Regions from separate parts of the Citricoccus parietis genome, predicted to be linked through region 1. Evidence: riboswitches for the same ligand, from Rfam matches in the RefSeq annotation. Region 1 holds a riboswitch; the other holds the start of a gene.
What was found. A riboswitch is a leader RNA that binds a small molecule or an ion and turns the genes downstream of it on or off. The one in region 1 is predicted to bind S-adenosylmethionine.
Positions count from the first base shown of each region.

Region 2: another riboswitch for S-adenosylmethionine. It lies ahead of ACFFIO_RS10315 (O-acetylhomoserine aminocarboxypropyltransferase/cysteine synthase family protein); the one in region 1 lies ahead of ACFFIO_RS13860 (AMP-binding protein).

Region 1 is NZ_JBHLWH010000039.1:170,023-177,965, forward strand. Features, by position in the region: gene ACFFIO_RS13845 (FecCD family ABC transporter permease) at 1-185, shown strand, start outside; gene ACFFIO_RS13850 (heme ABC transporter ATP-binding protein) at 185-997, shown strand; gene ACFFIO_RS13855 (siderophore-interacting protein) at 1,033-2,292, shown strand; gene ACFFIO_RS13860 (AMP-binding protein) at 2,370-4,490, opposite strand; SAM riboswitch class I at 4,503-4,622, opposite strand; gene ACFFIO_RS13865 (cation:proton antiporter) at 4,738-6,426, shown strand; gene ACFFIO_RS13870 (GNAT family N-acetyltransferase) at 6,483-7,259, opposite strand; gene ACFFIO_RS13875 (sodium:solute symporter family protein) at 7,281-7,943, opposite strand, start outside.
Region 2 is NZ_JBHLWH010000027.1:264,954-272,896, forward strand. Features, by position in the region: gene metX (homoserine O-acetyltransferase MetX) at 1-922, opposite strand, end outside; gene ACFFIO_RS10315 (O-acetylhomoserine aminocarboxypropyltransferase/cysteine synthase family protein) at 939-2,315, opposite strand; SAM riboswitch class IV at 2,397-2,511, opposite strand; gene ACFFIO_RS10320 (VOC family protein) at 2,715-3,371, shown strand; gene ACFFIO_RS10325 (CPBP family intramembrane glutamic endopeptidase) at 3,402-4,313, opposite strand; gene ACFFIO_RS10330 (phosphotransferase) at 4,404-5,516, shown strand; gene zapE (cell division protein ZapE) at 5,513-6,550, shown strand; gene ACFFIO_RS10340 (MarR family winged helix-turn-helix transcriptional regulator) at 6,648-7,154, shown strand; gene ACFFIO_RS10345 (MFS transporter) at 7,147-7,943, shown strand, end outside.

The DNA.
Region 1 (7,943 bases):
CCCACCGGGGCCTCATCCCGCTCTCCGCCCTGGGTGGGGCCATGTTGCTCTCCCTCGCGGACGTGGCCGCGCGCACCGTCATCCCCTTCGCCGACATGCCGATCGGCATCTTCACCGCCGTGGTCGGAGGACCCGTGTTCTTCATCCTGTTGCGCCAGTCCCTGAAGAAGCAGGGGACCCTCTGATGCTCGAGGCACAGGACGTCCACGTGGAGATCAACGGCCACCAGATCCTGCACGGGGTCGGCGTGGACCTGCGTCCCGGCGAGGTCACCGTGGTGATCGGACCCAACGGCGCCGGCAAGTCCACCCTGTTCTCCGTGCTCTCCGGGGACATCCAGCCCAGCCGCGGTGCCGTCAGCCTGGATGGGACCCCGGTGGCCCGGTGGAAGCCCCAGGACTCGGCCCAGCGCCGGGCCGTGATGGTCCAGGACTCCGCGGTGTCCTTCCCCTTCACCGTCCGCGAGGTCGTGGAGATGGGACGCAATGCCTGGCGGCGCACCGAACGGGTGGACCAGGACCAGGACGTGGTGGACGGAGCGATCGCCTCCGTGGGGATCGAGCACCTGCAGGGGCGGACCATCACCGTGCTCTCCGGTGGCGAACGCCAGCGCACGGCCCTGGCGAGGGTGCTGGCCCAGGAGGGCCGGACCGTGCTGCTGGACGAGCCCGTCTCCGCCATGGACATCGCCCACCAGGAACGCACCCTGAAGCTATGCCGCGAGCTGGCAGCGCACGGCGCCGCGGTCGCCGTCGTGCTCCATGACCTGGACTCCGCCGCCGTGTACGGGGACCGGATCGTGGTGCTGGACCAGGGGCGCGTGGTGGCGGACGGGCCCGCCGCCGAGGTCTGCACCGCGGAGCTGCTCAGTGAGGTCTACGGGACACCGATCCACGTGCTCGAGCTGGACGGCGTGACCCGCGTGCTGCCGGACCGGTCCGGGGTGCGGCGGCTGTCGGACGCGCCTATCGGCTCCTCGTCTCAGACCCTAGGCTGAGCTGGAGGCACGATGACGTGCCACAGGAAGGACCCATGGGCAGCACAGACGAGAATGTCCCGACGGCAGGGCACCCGACGGCAGAGAGCCCGGAGACGGCGAGCGCGGCGGCAGGGAATCCAGCGGCACCGAACGCGGCGGCGGGACCAACGGCTGGGATTGGCCGGCCGGCGGGCGGGAGCCCCGAGCCGGACGCCGAGGAAGCGTACGAGCGGTACCGTGCGGCCCGGGAACGCTATGCCGTGGCCAAGTACGAGTACAAGGCGGCGCAGTACGCCCTGAAGGCAGCCCGATTGCGCGAGCAGGTGGCGGCCGGCGGCACCGTGGGCAAGAGCGGCAAGCGGGACAAGTACGGCAAGGACGACCACCACCACCGCAGGCGCCACCGGCACGGCGGGCGTCAGGAGCGCAGCGACCACGGTCAGCACGGCCAGTACGGCCACGCGGACGGCGATGACCGGGACGGCGTGGTAGGGCGCGGGGCGCTGGGGCCGGTGGAGACCCGCGATTCGTCGGATCGCCGCAAGGGCAAGCAGGTGGTCCTGGACGTGGTCTCCACCGAGCGGCTGGGGGAGCACTTCCAGCGGCTGACCCTCGGGGGACGGGGGTTCGCCGACTTCCGGGACAACCACTTCACGGACAAGTACGTCAAGATCCTCATCGTGGACCCAGCCCTGGGGCTGACCCCGCCCTACGACGTGCAGGCGCTGCGCAAGTCACTGCCGAAGCACCAGCGCCCCGTCCGCCGCACCTACACGGTGCACTCGGTGGACACCGAGGCCGGGACCGTGGTGATCGACTTCGTGCTGCACGGGGATTCCGGGGTGGCCGGACCCTGGGCGGCGGCAGCGCAGGTGGGGGATGCGGTGGCCTTCGCCGGTCCGGGCGGCAAGTACGCCCCGGACCTGACCGCAGACGCTCATCTGCTCGTGGGGGACGAATCGGCCTTGCCTGCGATCTCCGCCGCGCTCGCCGCGCTGCCGGATGGCGCCGCAGGGCAGGCCTTCATCGAGGTGGGCGGACCCGCCGACGAATGGGAACTGACGGTGCCCTCGGGCGTGGGGGTGACGTGGCTGCACCGTGGCGGCGAGTACCGGCTCGGGCGCTCGCAACTGGCGGCCACCGTGGAGGGGATCGGCCGGTCCGAGTGGCCCGCCGGACGGGTGCACGCCTTCGTCCATGGGGAGAAGTCCATGGTCAAGCGCCTGCGCCGGCATCTGACCGAGGAGCGCGGCGTGGACCGGAGGATGCTGTCCCTGTCCTCATACTGGACCTACGGCAAGGCCGACGACTAAGCCGCCCGGCCTCGTTGAGTCTGGAGCGATTCACACATTATGCGGCTGATTGCGTGAATCCCTCCAGACTCAACCGTTCAGCGGCGGGCGGCCATGACGTCGGCGATCTGCCCGACGCACGGCTCGTTCTGCAGGGACGTGGTGTCCCCCAGGGCGGTGCCCTCGTAGAGCTGGGTGAGCAGGCGCCGCATGATCTTGCCCGAGCGCGTCTTCGGCACGTCCGGCACGAAGACAACGTCCCGCGGCTTGGCCACCGGGCCGATCACGGTGCCCACGTGCTGGCGCAAGGCCTCGGCGGATTCCTCGCCTACGCCCGCCCGGGCCACCACGAAGGCGACGGCAGCGTGGCCGGTCTTGGCGTCCGGCACGGGGCAGACGCCGGCCTCCACCACGCCGGGGTGGGAGACCAGGGCCGACTCGATCTCTATGGTGGACAGACGGTGGCCGGAGATGTTGATGACGTCGTCGATCCGGCCCAGGATCCAGATGTCCCCGTCCTCGTCATACTTCGCGCCGTCCCCGGCCAGGAACCAGCCCTGCTCGGCGTAGTCCTTCCAATAGGAGGAGTAGTAGCGCCGCGAATTGCCCCAGACGGTGCGGGCCATGGCCGGTCCGGTGCGGGTGATCACGGCCTTGCCCTGCAGGCCGGCGGCCACGGGCGCGCCGGAGTCGTCCACCACGGCCACGTCCACGCCCGGCAACGGACGGGAACCGCAACCGGGCTTGAACCGCTCGTCGTCCTGCCGCGGGGAGAGGATGGTCGCCCCGGTCTCGGATTGCCACCAGGTGTCCACCATGGGCACGCCCACGGAACCATCGCGCGGGACCTGTGCGCCGGCGTCGCCGGTTTCGGCCTGTGCCTCACCGTCCAAGGTGGACAGCCGGTCCCGGCCGATCTGCGTGCGTGCCCAGGTCCAGGCCTCCGGATTCACGGCCTCGCCGACGGTGCCGACGAGACGGATGGAGGAGAGGTCATAGTCCGTGGGGATGCCCTCGGGGAACCAGCCCATGAGGGAGCGGACCAGGGTGGGTGCGGTGTAGTAGCTGGTGACGCCGTAGCGCTCGATGACCTCGAAGTGGCGGCCCGGGTGCGGGGCGTTGGGCACCCCCTCGTAGATGACCTGCGTGACGCCGTTGGAGAGCGGCCCGTAGATCTCGTAGGTGTGGGCGGTGACCCAGGCCAGGTCCGCCGTGCACCAGTGGACGTCCTGGTCCCGCGCGGTGACATCCGGGTTCGAGAACAGGTAGTCGTAGGACCAGCTTGCCTGTGTCAGGTACCCGCCGGAGGTGTGCACGAGTCCCTTGGGCTGGCCCGTGGTGCCGGAGGTGTACATGATGAACAGCTCGGTCTCGGCGTCGAAGGCTTCGGGGGCGTGCGTGACGGGCTGGCGGTCCACGATCTCGTGCCACCAGACGTCCCGGCCCTCGACCCAGTCCACGTCCACATGCCCGGTGCGGTTGAGCACCAGCACATGCTCGATGTTGTTCTCGCCGGAGACGGCCTCGTCCGCGTTCGCCTTGACCGGGACGGCCTTCCCACGGCGGAACTGGCCCTCGGAGGTCACCAGGAGCTTGGCGCCGGTGTCCTCCACGCGGAACTTCAGGGCCTCGGCGGAGAAGCCGCCGAACACGAGCGAGTGCACGGCACCGATCCGGGCGCAGGCCAGGGTGATGACGATGGTCTCCACCAGCACGGGCAGGTAGACGACCACGCGGTCGCCCTTCCCGATGCCCAGCTCGGTCAGCGCATTCGCGGCCTGGCTGACCTCCTTCTGCAACTGCGCGTAGGTCACGGCGCGGCGGTCGCCGGGCTCCCCCTCGAAGTACAGCGCCACCTTGTCCCCGCGGCCGGCGTCCACGTGCCGGTCCACGCAGTTCACCGCGACGTTGAGGGTGCCGCCCTCGAACCAGCGGATCTCCGGGCCGCGTTCGGCCTCCGGGTCCGGGGCCGTCCACGAGTGGGTGGTGTGCCACGGCGTCTGCCAGTCGAGGCGGCGCGCGGCCTGATCCCAGAAGGCCAGGCGGTCAGCCTCGTCCACCGGGTGGCCGTCGCCGAGACCGCCGTGGAGCAGGTTCGCGGGGCGGCCGGGGTGGGCGGTGGTGTCGGCGGAGTTCAGGAGAGAGTCCGGCAGGGGGCCCGGCAGCGGAGCGGGGAGGGCGCCAGTTTCGGCGGTGGTGGTGTTCGGGGCAACAGACAAGACAGAACCTTCTTTCCATCGAATCTGGCGGTAGCACCTGGTGGCCGATGCCGTGCCCGGAAAGGGGCCGGCGTCGACCACGGGTTGCTGCGGCGTCACAGAGCCAGATCTCTCGGCCGCTCGGGATGGTCGATTCCACTGTACGTCCGGGGCCCAGGCCCGGGCCAAACCGGTGAAGCCGTGCTACGGCGCCGGGATTAGTCTGGACGGGCAGTGGTGACGCCAGCCACCGGAACGGGGAGGCCCCTTGGAAGAATTCGCACTGCTGGCCGTGGCCGGCATCCTGATCATCGTCCTCGTGTCACTCTTCGCGCCGAAGCTGGGCGTGGCCGCACCCATCCTGCTGGTCATCGTCGGCATCGCCTGCAGCCTGATCCCCGGCGCGCCCAGGATCCTGCTGGAGCCGGAGTGGATCCTCATGATCGCGCTGCCGCCGATCCTCTACTCGGCCGCAGTCAACGTCCCCATCACGGATTTCCGCCGGGACCTTGAGACGATCAGCGCCCTGTCCGTCCTGCTAGTGATCGCCTCCGCCTTCGCCACCGGGTGGTTGATCTGGTGGGTGCTGCCGGACATCGGCTTCGCCGCCGCGGTGGCACTGGGGGCCGTGATCAGCCCGCCGGACGCCGTGGCCGCCACGTCCATCGGCAAGAAGCTGGGGCTGCCGCCGAGGCTGGTGATGATCCTCGAGGGGGAGGGGCTAGTCAATGACGCCACGGCACTCGTCATGCTCCGCACCGCCATTGCCGCCACCGCCGGCAGCATCACGTTCTGGGGCGCCATCGGCGACTTCGTCTACGCGGTCATCGCGGGGGTGGCGGTCGGGCTGCTGGTGGGTGCCCTCACGGTGTGGGCCCGGTCCCGGATCCGCCAGCAGCCCGTGCTCACCACCGCGATCTCGCTGACCGTGCCGTTCCTGGCCTACATGCCGGCGGAGAACCTGCACGCCTCGGGCGTCATCGCCGTGGTGGCGGCCGGGCTGATCACCGGGCATCAGGCGCCCAAACGCTTCAGTGCCGTGGACCGCATCACCGACCGCACCAACTGGCGGACCATCCAGTTGCTGCTGGAGAACGGCGTGTTCCTGCTGATGGGCTTCGAGATCACCTCCATCGTCGCGGACGCCGAGTCCTCCGACCGGGGACTGTGGATGGCCGTCGCCCTCGCGGCCGCCTGCACCGTGATGCTCTTCGTGGTCCGCATCCTGTTCGTGGTCCCGCTGATCGCCCGCCTCCGGGCCCGTCAGCGCCGGATCCCCGGCGTTGCCGAGCAGCTGGACGCGGCCCTGGAAGCCGTCGCCGAGGGCGATCAGGACGCCAATCCACGCCGCGCGGCGCGGCTGCAGCGGTGGCGTGCGGACGCACAGTTCCAAGCCACCCACAGCCTCGGGTGGCGCGGTGGTGCCGTGCTGGCCTGGTCCGGGATGCGCGGGGCCGTCACCCTGGCGGCGGCCCAGTCGCTGCCCTCGGACATCCCCTACCGGGCCGAGCTGATCCTGATCGCCTTCACCGTCGCCATCATCACCCTGGTGGTCCAGGGCGGCACGCTGCCCCTGCTGATCCGCGTCCTCGGCATCAAGGGCACCAACGAGGAGGCCGAGGGCCGCGAGGTCACCCGCCTGGCCGAGGAGATCATCGCCGCCCGCGAGGCCTTCCTGGACAACCAGGCACTGCGGCGGGAGAACGGCAGACCCTTCGCCCCCGAGGTGCTGGAGCGGACCCGGAGCCGGGGCCTGGCCGCCACGGAGGCGTTGGCCGCCATGGTCAATGACGACGATCCGGACGGTCACGCCCAGCAGCACCGCGAATTGCGCCGCCAGCTCGTGGACGTGGAACAGTCCGTCCTGCTCGACGCGCGGGCCGGCGGCACCTACTCCTCGCACACCCTCCAGCGGGCGCAGCATTTCATCGACGCGGAGTCCACCCGGATGCAGTAGCCCCGCGGCGGTGCGGGGCCAGGGTCAGGGACACCGGCAGAGGTCCTGCGGTCGGCTCACGGGCGGTGGGCCACCGGGGCGCGGCCCAGCTCCTCGACGGTCAGCATCCGGACGCCCTCTGGATGGCCAGCGGCCTCCAGCACGGAGCCGACGGGATACCGCTCCGGATCGGTCCCAGCCATGAACTCCTTCAGGGCTGCGGCCAGTCCCGCCTCCGGCAGCAGCCGCTGCCCGCGGACGAAGCGCTCCGGCGCGGCCAGGACCAGCAGGAGCATGCCGTAGACGGCGTCCTGCGTCTCGTCGACCGGCGGCTGGAAGTAGGGCACGTCCAGGATCTGTCCACCGAGCCGGGCATAGAACCGCAGCCGTGCCGCCGGGTCCCCGTGCACGGGGTGGGCCTGATGATGGTCGGGGTGCTCCACCTCGGCGAGCACCACCGAGACCTCCGCGTCCGCGGTGATGCCGGCCAGCAGCCCGGACAGCAGCGCCGTGCCCACGCCCCGCCCGCGCTGGTCGGCACGAATGGCCACATAGCTCAGCAGCACGGCCGGGGAGTCGGCGAAGGTCGCGATGATGGCCACGGCCACGGGGTCCGACGCCTCGCCGACCACGCGCACCGTGGCCGAGCCCCGGGCGACGTCCTCGAGCAGCTCCTCCACCGAGACCAATTCACGGGGCGGGAAGTTCGGGACCAGCAGGCGCTCATGCACCCGCGCCACGGCGGCAGGGTCCGTGACGGTGTTGGTGGGCGTGTCGGTGACCGGAGCGCCAACGGGCTCAGTCGGGATCAGGTCGTTCACGGGGTCCTCCTGGCGTGCGGTGGTGATGACCACGGTAGGCGAGGATTCCGCCGGTCAGGAAGCCGGCTCTGAGCGGGACGGGACGGCCTCATCCACGGGGTCCGGGCCGGCGTCGGGCGCCGGTGTGCCCTCGGTCAGCAGGACCACCGCCACGAAGACCGTGATCATGGCCGCGAGCATGGCCAGGCCCACCAGCCCGAACTGCACCAGCCAGGGCCACAATGCCGCAGCGGCCACCACGATCAGCCCGGCCGCGATGATCGCGGTGACCCCGCGCTGGCGCTCCCGGCCGGGCGCCACCAGCCGCCACCGCGACTGCGCCAGGGAGACGAGCACCATGCCCAGCAGGTTGGCGGTCATGCCCACCCAGACCGGGTGCATGCCCAGAAAGAAGTCGGTGGCGTGGAAGCCGGAGGCCGCGTACCAGCTCATGCCCACGCCGAACCCGGCCAGCATGGCCGTCAGCGCAGCGGACCGGGTGGCCAGCGGCCAGAAGAACGCGGCGAGCACCGGCGCCAGGGTGGCCCCGTTGCGCAGGGTCCAGGCCATCACGTTCCACCACGCCGACTCCTCGGTGCGCAGCAGGGCGAAGACCACCATGACCACGGTCAGCCCGACCAGGGCCACGCGGGTGTAGCGGACCAGCTGCCGCTCCGAGGCCGCCGGGTTCAGCGCCGATCCGAGGTCCCTCCCCAGCGAGGTGGCCCCGGAGAACTG
Region 2 (7,943 bases), on a different contig from region 1:
GCACCTCTGCCTCCGGGCCCCGGCCGCGGGAGACGTCGTGGCTCATCAGGGCCTCGGTCAGGACCAGGTAGCTGTTGGCGTCGAAGCGCTTGACCAGCTTGGCCGCCTGGTAGTCCAGGTAGGACTCGACCTGATAGCGCCCCTGCCGCCGGACCGGCTCGCCGAACGGGTTCTCCTCGGGCTGCGCGGCGCGCCCGAAGCGGGCGACCATGTCCGGTTCGGACCGGTAGGTGATGTGCGCGATCTTGCGGGCGATGCCCAGGCCGCCGTCCGGCGTCGGGCCCGGATAGTAGTCCCCGCCGCGGAAGTTCGGGTCCAGGGTGATGGACTGCACCTGCGCCTGAGCGAAGGCGATCTGCTCGGCGGTCGAATGCGCGCCGCAGGCGATGACGGCCATGCCGGCCACGCGGTCGGGGTAGGTCGCGGCCCACTCCAGGGCGCGGGCGCCTCCCATGGAGCCGCCGATCACCGCCTGGAAGCGCACGATGCCCAGCGCGTCCGCCAACCGCGCCTCGGCGTGGACGGAATCGCGGATGGTGGTGAACGGGAAGCGGGAGCCCCAGGGATTGCCCTCCGGGTCCAGCGAGGACGGTCCGGTACTCCCGTAGCAACCGCCCAGGATGTTCGGGGCGATCACGAACCAGGTGTTGGTGTCGATGGCGCAGCCGGGGCCGACGACGCCCTCCCACCAGCCCTCCTCCGGACCACCGGAGGAGGCCGCCACGTGCGTGGACCCGGTCAGGGCATGCAGCACCAGCACGGCGTTCGACTTCTCGGCGTTGAGCCTGCCCCAGGTCTCGTAGGCGATCTCCGCCTCCGGCAGGTGCCCACCGGTCTCGAAGTCCAGGGCGCCGATGCGCTGGGTGTGCAGGCCGCCCTCGGGGAGGCCCGTGGAGGTCGGCTGGGGGGTGGTGGTGGTCATGCGAATACCTCCGGACCTAGGCGCTCACGTCAGCCGCGGCGAAGCCGTTGTCAAGATCGGCCAGGATGTCCTCGATGCTCTCCACGCCCACGGACAGGCGGACCAGGCCGGGGGTCACGCCGGCGGCACGCTGCTCCTCCTCGGTGAGCTGGGAGTGCGTGGTGGACGCCGGGTGGATGACGAGCGAGCGGACGTCACCGATGTTGGCCACGTGGTGGTGCAGCCGCAGTGCATCCACAAACCGGGCCCCGGCCTCACGGCCGCCGGCGATCTCGAAGGAGACGAAGCCGGCCGGGCCCTTGGGCAGGTACTGCTTGGCGCGCTCGTGCCACGGGCTGGAGGCCAGCCCCGGGAAGATGACCGTCTCGGCCAGGACGTGGTCCTCCAGGTACTCGGCCACCTGGCGGGCGTTGGCCACGTGGCGCTCCATGCGCAGGGACAGCGTCTCGAGCCCCAGGTTGAGGAGGAAGGCGTTGAAGGGGCTGATCGCACTGCCGTAGTCGCGCAGCAACTGGACCCGAGCCTTGAGCACGAAGGCCAGGTTGGCGCCGAGGATGCCGTCCACACCGAGGTCCCGGGCGAAGACGATCCCGTTGTAGCTCTCATCCGGGGTGTTGAAGCCCGGGAAGCGCTCCGGCTGGGCGGCGAAGTCGAAGGTGCCGCCGTCCACGATCACACCGCCCATGGCCGCGGCGTGGCCGCCGAGGTACTTGGTGGCGGAGTGGACCACGATGTCCGCGCCGTGCTCGATCGGACGCAGCAGGTACGGGGTGGCCAGGGTGTTGTCCACGATCAGCGGCACCCCGGCCCCGTGGGCGACGTCGGCGATGGCGCGGATGTCCAGCACGTCCCCGCGGGGGTTGCCGAGGGTCTCGCCGAACAGCGCCTTGGTGTTGTCCTGAATGGCGTTCTTCCACGCCTCCGGGCTGTCCGGATCCTGCACGAAGGTGGTGATGATGCCGATCTTGGCCAGGGTGTGCTTGAACAGGTTCTGCGTGCCGCCGTACAGCGAGGCCGACACGACGACGTGGTCCCCCGCACCGGCGAGGTTGAGGATGGAGAAGGTGGTGGCGGCCTGACCCGAGGCCAGCAACAGTGCCCCGACCCCGCCCTCCAGGGCGGCGATCTTGCCCTCCACGGCCTCCTGCGTGGGATTGCCGATGCGGGAGTAGATCGGGCCGAGGTCCTTCAACGCGAAGCGGTCCGCGGCGACCTCCGCGGAGGGGAAGTCGAACGAGTTCGACTGGATGATCGGCAGCACGGTGGCGCCGTAGGGGTTCTCCTCCGGGATACCGGCATGGACCTGGCGGGTCTCGAAGCCCCACTGGGCCGGATCGGCGGCGGCCTCGGTGTTCGGGGTGGCGTTCGGGGTGTTATTGGGGGTGTCAGTCACGTGACGGCTCCTGTCAGTCCAGGGCCACCTGCAGGGTGCCGGCGGGCACGGACATCGTCCAGCAACCCGACGCGGCGTGGTGGCCCGCGCTTGCCGGTGCCGGTTGGCACCTGCCTGGTCCTCACCCGGGGCACCCCACCGCGAGCTGGAGGGTTGCCGGCCAGCAAGCCGGGGCTTGATGCTGGCACTCATGACCTTCATCAAGTCTGCCAGATCGGCTCCGGGGATTCATCCCCGGCCACCAGGGAGCGTCGCAATGCGCCTCACGGTGGGGTTCGTGTGGCCATCGCCCTCACGAACTTCGGCCTCCAGCATCGGACGGCCGTGAGGCCTGTGACCTCGACCACATTTCAAGTGAGGTTAACCTAACCGGCCCGTGACTGAAGAAAGTGCGACGATATGGGCATGATGCGCCTGGATCACGTCTCGTACGCCGTTGGACCCCAAGAAGGACTCGCCGCCACGGTGGCCCGCCTCGCCGAAACGCTCGGCATCGAGCGCGTCAAGGGCGGTGTCCACCCGCGCTTCGGCACGCGCAATGCGATCTTCCCGCTGCGCAACCGCCAGTACCTCGAGGTGGTCGAGGTCCTGGACCACCCCTCCTCCGAGAAGGCTCCGTTCGGCCAGGCCGTGCGCGCCCGCTCCGAGATGGGCGGCGGCTGGATGGGCTGGTGTGTCACCGTGGACGACCTCGCCCCGTTCGAGGAGCGCCTGGAGCGCCAGTCCGTGCCCGGCAACCGCAAGTTCCCGGACGGCCGCGAACTCACGTGGCGCCAGATCGGCATCAAGGGCCTCATCGCCGACCCGCAGGTCCCGTACCTCTTGCGCTGGGATGAGGGCACCGAGGACCTGCACCCCTCGCAGGCCCACACACCCCAGGCCGAACTGTCCTCCATCACGATCGCCGGCTCCCGCGACCGCGTGCGCGGCTGGCTGGGCCTGGACGATTCAGAGGAGACGGTCGAGGACCTCAACGTGGTCTTCGAATCGCCCTCCGGCACCCCCGGCATCCTCGAGGTCACCTTCGAGACCCCCAAGGGCACCATCACCCTGTAGTTCCTTCAGGGTCAGGTGCCGCAGCCGGGGTCAGGTGCCGAACAGGCCCGCCGCCGCCAGCAACGGGTAGGCCACGAACCCGGCGGCATCCAGGAGGAAGTGCGCGATCACCAGCGGCATCACCCGCCGGTATCTCAGGTAGACCGCGCCGAACACCAGCCCCATGAGCAGGTTGCCGACCCCCGGGCCCACCCCCTGGTAGAGGTGGTAGGCGCCGCGCAGGACGGCGCAGCCCACCAGCACAGCCGCGGGATGCAGGGGAACGACGGCGCCGCTCGCCCAGGTGCGCAGCCCGCCCTCGCTGCCGGGCCGGCTCGGTTCGAGCCCGGCGCGCCGCTGCTGCAGGTAGCCGATCCGGTCGAAGAGCCACGCCACCACGATGATCTCCTCCAGCAGCCCGTGCCGCAGGGCGGAGAACAGCAGCACCGGGGTGGTCCACCAGTACTCGTTCAGCGCGCTGCCGACGATGGCCGTGGTGACGCCGGCGGCCCGTCCGGCCGCGTAGACCGCCAGGGTCCCGAGGCCGATCGCCAGGAACAGCCCGATTCCGAGGCCCACGTCCCTGCCCGGCCGGCGGAAGTCCAGGCCGAAGGTGCGGAACGGGTTGCGCCCCCGGATCCACACCAGGTGCAGCACCAACAGCACCGGAATCAGGGCGAAACCGATATCCAGCAGCTGGTACATCAGGTCGAAGTACTGCCGATCATCCAGCGCCGGGTTCAGGGTGGTGGTCTGCCCGGACAGGGGCGCCTGCGTCCACTTGTCGATGAGGTTGACGATCGCGTAGACCGCCGACTTCCCCAGGGACAGCGCCAGCACGATGGCGATCTCCCAGCGGACCATCCGGGCGGAGGGCGCCGCCAGGGCGTCGAACCCCTCTGACACTGCCGGACGGGTCGGCGGAGTCGGGACGTTCGGAGACGGCGAAGCTGGGGTGGTCACCGCCCCAGTGTAGGAGTGCCCGAGACCCCTGGCCTTCCGACCCCCTCGTCCCGCCACGGTCAGAGCCGGCCGCCGCGCTACCGTGGATCCATGGCCTCCGCACCGACTCCTGACGACGTCGCCGCCGCCTGCGCCGCGGCCGCCCGACCCTTGGCCTCTGCCCTCGCCGCTGACGACGGACTCGCTCGCCGGCTGTCCGAGGCGGACTGGCCTGCCGGCGTGATCGACGAGGGCGGACAGTTCCACCGGGTGCTCGTGCTGCCCGGAGTGGGCGCCGTGCGGATGACCCGCACCCACGAGGCCGCGGCACACCTCAGCGACCGCATGGCCACCCTGCAGATCCTCAGCACGACGGCGGCGCTCCCCTTCGCCGTGCCCGTGCCGCTGACCGAGGTGGTCGGGGAGGCGGACGGACTGCCGGCGGGGATGGCCGCCGTGGTGCAGGAGTACCTCCCGGGCGAGGCGCACCCACCGCACGCCGGCGAGGTGCCGGTGCTGCGCGAGCTGTGCCGGACGCTGGCGGGGATCGACACCGCTCCCCTGGCACCCCACCTCGGCCCGCCGTTCGCCTACCGTGGCCCCTGGACCGCGGAGAAGGTCGCTGCAGTGCAGTCGGTGCCGTCGATCCTGGCGGCGTCGCACGGGCCCGGCGTCTGGACCGACGGATCACCGGAAGCCCCCGGAGGCGCGGCCTCAGCGGACCGCTGGGCCGAGACTGTCGCCACCCTGACCACCACGCACACCGCGTGGACGGAGGATCCGGTGGTGACGCCGACACTGGTCCACGGGGACCTGGCCGGGCACAACATGCGATGGCAGCGTTCTGCCGTCGAAGGGGTCGGACGTGACGGAGATGCCGGAGAGCGGTGGCACCTGACCGGGATCCTGGACTGGGACCTGGCCGCCGTGTGGGACCCGGCACTGAACCCGGCCTACCTGGCCCTGTGGCACGGCGAGGAGAAGCTGGAGGCCATCGCCCGGGACGCCGACGAGGCCCTCCGGGGACGGGTGTGGCTGGGATGGATGGCCCTGGAGACGATCTACGATGCCTCCCTGCGTGATGGGGCGGCGAGCGAGATCCCGCCGGCGAACTGGCCCAAGCTGTTGCGGAAGGTGCTCCCCCGCATCGAACGAGCCGCCGAGGCGCTGGGCCGGTGGCACGCCGAGCACGCGCCGGCGGCCGGCGCGGTAGACGGCCGGTGAGCGGCCGGCGTCGGGAACGGGGCCCGTGGCCGCACCTGCGGGAGACGACCCTGACGGCCGCATTGGAGGCGGACGGCAAGGTGTTGGATGCAGGGCAGCGGGCCACCGTGCAGCTGCTGACCGGGCGGAGGATCACGCGCGGGGTGTACCTGCACGGAGGGGTGGGGCGCGGGAAGACGTGGCTGGGCGCGGAGTTCTTCAACGCGCTCGAGGTGCCGAAGCTGCGGCTGCACATGCATGCCCTGCTGGGGCAGGTGAACCAAGTGGTCGCGAGCGCCCAGTCGGGCCAACCGATCGGGATCGACCACGCGGTGGCACGGATCGTCGGGGACGCCCGGCTGGTGTTCATCGACGAGTTCCACGTCCATGACGTCGGCGATGCGATGCTGCTGCGCCGTGTCCTGCCCGGTTTGCTTTCCCTGGATGCCGGGCTCCTGCTGACCTCGAACTACCCGGCCGACGGTCTGCTGCCGGACCCACTGTTCCACCACACGATGGTGCCCGTGATCGAGATGATCCAGTCCTCCCTGACCGAGTGGCAGATCCCGGACGGGGTGGACTACCGGCCGTTGAACGCCGGTGACGGCCGGGGCGCGGGCTTCGCCTCCGGATCCTGGACGGTCGCCGGATCGCCGGGGCCGAAGGCGGCCGGGAGCTCCGCGCGCGTGCCGGTGGGGTTCAGCGGGACCCGGCAACTCGAGGTTGCCGCCGCCGATCCGGAGGCCGGCGAACTCGTGGCCGGCTTCGGCCAGCTGTGCGGCGCCCCGGTGTCCGTGCAGGACTTCCTCGGGCTGGCGCGGACGTACTCGAGGTGGCACCTGCTGACGGTGCCGCGCCCCGAGGAGATCGACGTTCAGGCGTTCCAGCGCTTCGCCTTCCTCGTGGATGTGCTGGTGGACGCCGACCTGCGGCTGGACGTGGAGGCAGCGCTGCCCCTACACGAGTGGGTCCGGGCCGCTCACCTGCCCCGGGATGCCGACCGGTTCCTCAGCCGACTGAGCCTGCTGGGCCTCGGACGGACGAACACCGCCTGAACTGACCCGCCAGCGTGGTGGGGCTGGCCGACCATCGAGAACGTGACCTCCCCTACATACGCAAGCAACTTGATCAAGTTGCTTGTAGGGTTGGGGCGTGCCCCCTGACCTGAACTCCGATTCCGAGCCGACCGCCGAACTGCTCGAGGCGCTGATCCCGATCCTGCACCGGATCCACGTGGAGCGAACCCTGTCCCCCGGCAAAGTGGGGATCCTGCGCCACGTCGCCGAGAACGGACGGGCCAGCACAGCCGAGCTGGCCGTCAAGGTCCAGGTCAGCCCTCAGGCCATCTCGCTCGCGGCCCGGGAACTCGAGGCTCTGGGGCTGGTCGAGCGGATCCCGGATGTGACGGATCGGCGGCGCTCATGGATCCACCCCACCGAGGCGGGCCGACTCAAACTGGCCGAGGAGACCCGGACCGGCCGCGCATGGCTCTACGAGGTCGTCCGCGAACGCCTGACGCCGGAGGAGCTGCAGTCGCTCGTCTCCGCCATCCCGGTCCTGCGCAAACTCACGACCGAGACGGCGTCCGAGACACTCTCACCGGCCGCGTCAACGCCTGCGCCTACGCCTGAGACAGCTTCCGAGGAGCCGCATGACTGATACCCCTCTCCGCCTGGAGCCGGCCCTGGTCTACGCGGCCCTCTGCACGGCCGTGGTCAGCTCGCTGGGCATGCTGCTGGTGCCGTCCGTGGCTGAGGACATGGGCGTCGCCGTGAGCACCGCCCAGTGGATGCTCACCGTGAACCTCCTGGTGGGCGCCATCGCGACCCCGGTGATGGGCCGGATCAGCGACGGGCCGAACCAGAAGCGGTTGCTGCTGGTGTCCCTGACCGTGATCCTGGTCGGGTCAGTCGTGGCCGCCCTGGCACCGAACTTCACGGTCTTCCTCATCGGCCGGGCCCTCCAGGGCCTGACCTACGGCATTGTCCCGGTGACCATTGCCCTGGCGCGCCGGTATCTCGCCGGGCCCCAGGTGCAGCCGGCCATCTCCAGCCTGTCCGTCACGGTGAGCACCGGGCTCGGCATCGGCTATCCGCTGACCGGCATCATCGCCGGGCTGGTCGACTACCGGTTTGCCTTCTGGTTCGCCGCACTCTTCGTGATCTCCGCGATGGTGGTGGTCACCCGGACCGTCCCCGCCGGTGGTGACGTCCATGCCGTGCGGGCCCCCTTCGACACGGCCGGCGCAATCCTGCTGGGCACCGGCCTGGGCAGCCTGCTGCTCGGCATCAGCGAAGGGCCCACCTGGGGCTGGTCCTCCCCCTGGACCCTCGCCACCCTGGTCCTGGCCGCCGTCCTGCTGACCCTCTGGGTGCGGACCTCACTGCGCTCGCGCCACCCGCTGATCAATCTGCGCGTATTCGCCAACGGTGAGGTATTGCTGGCCAA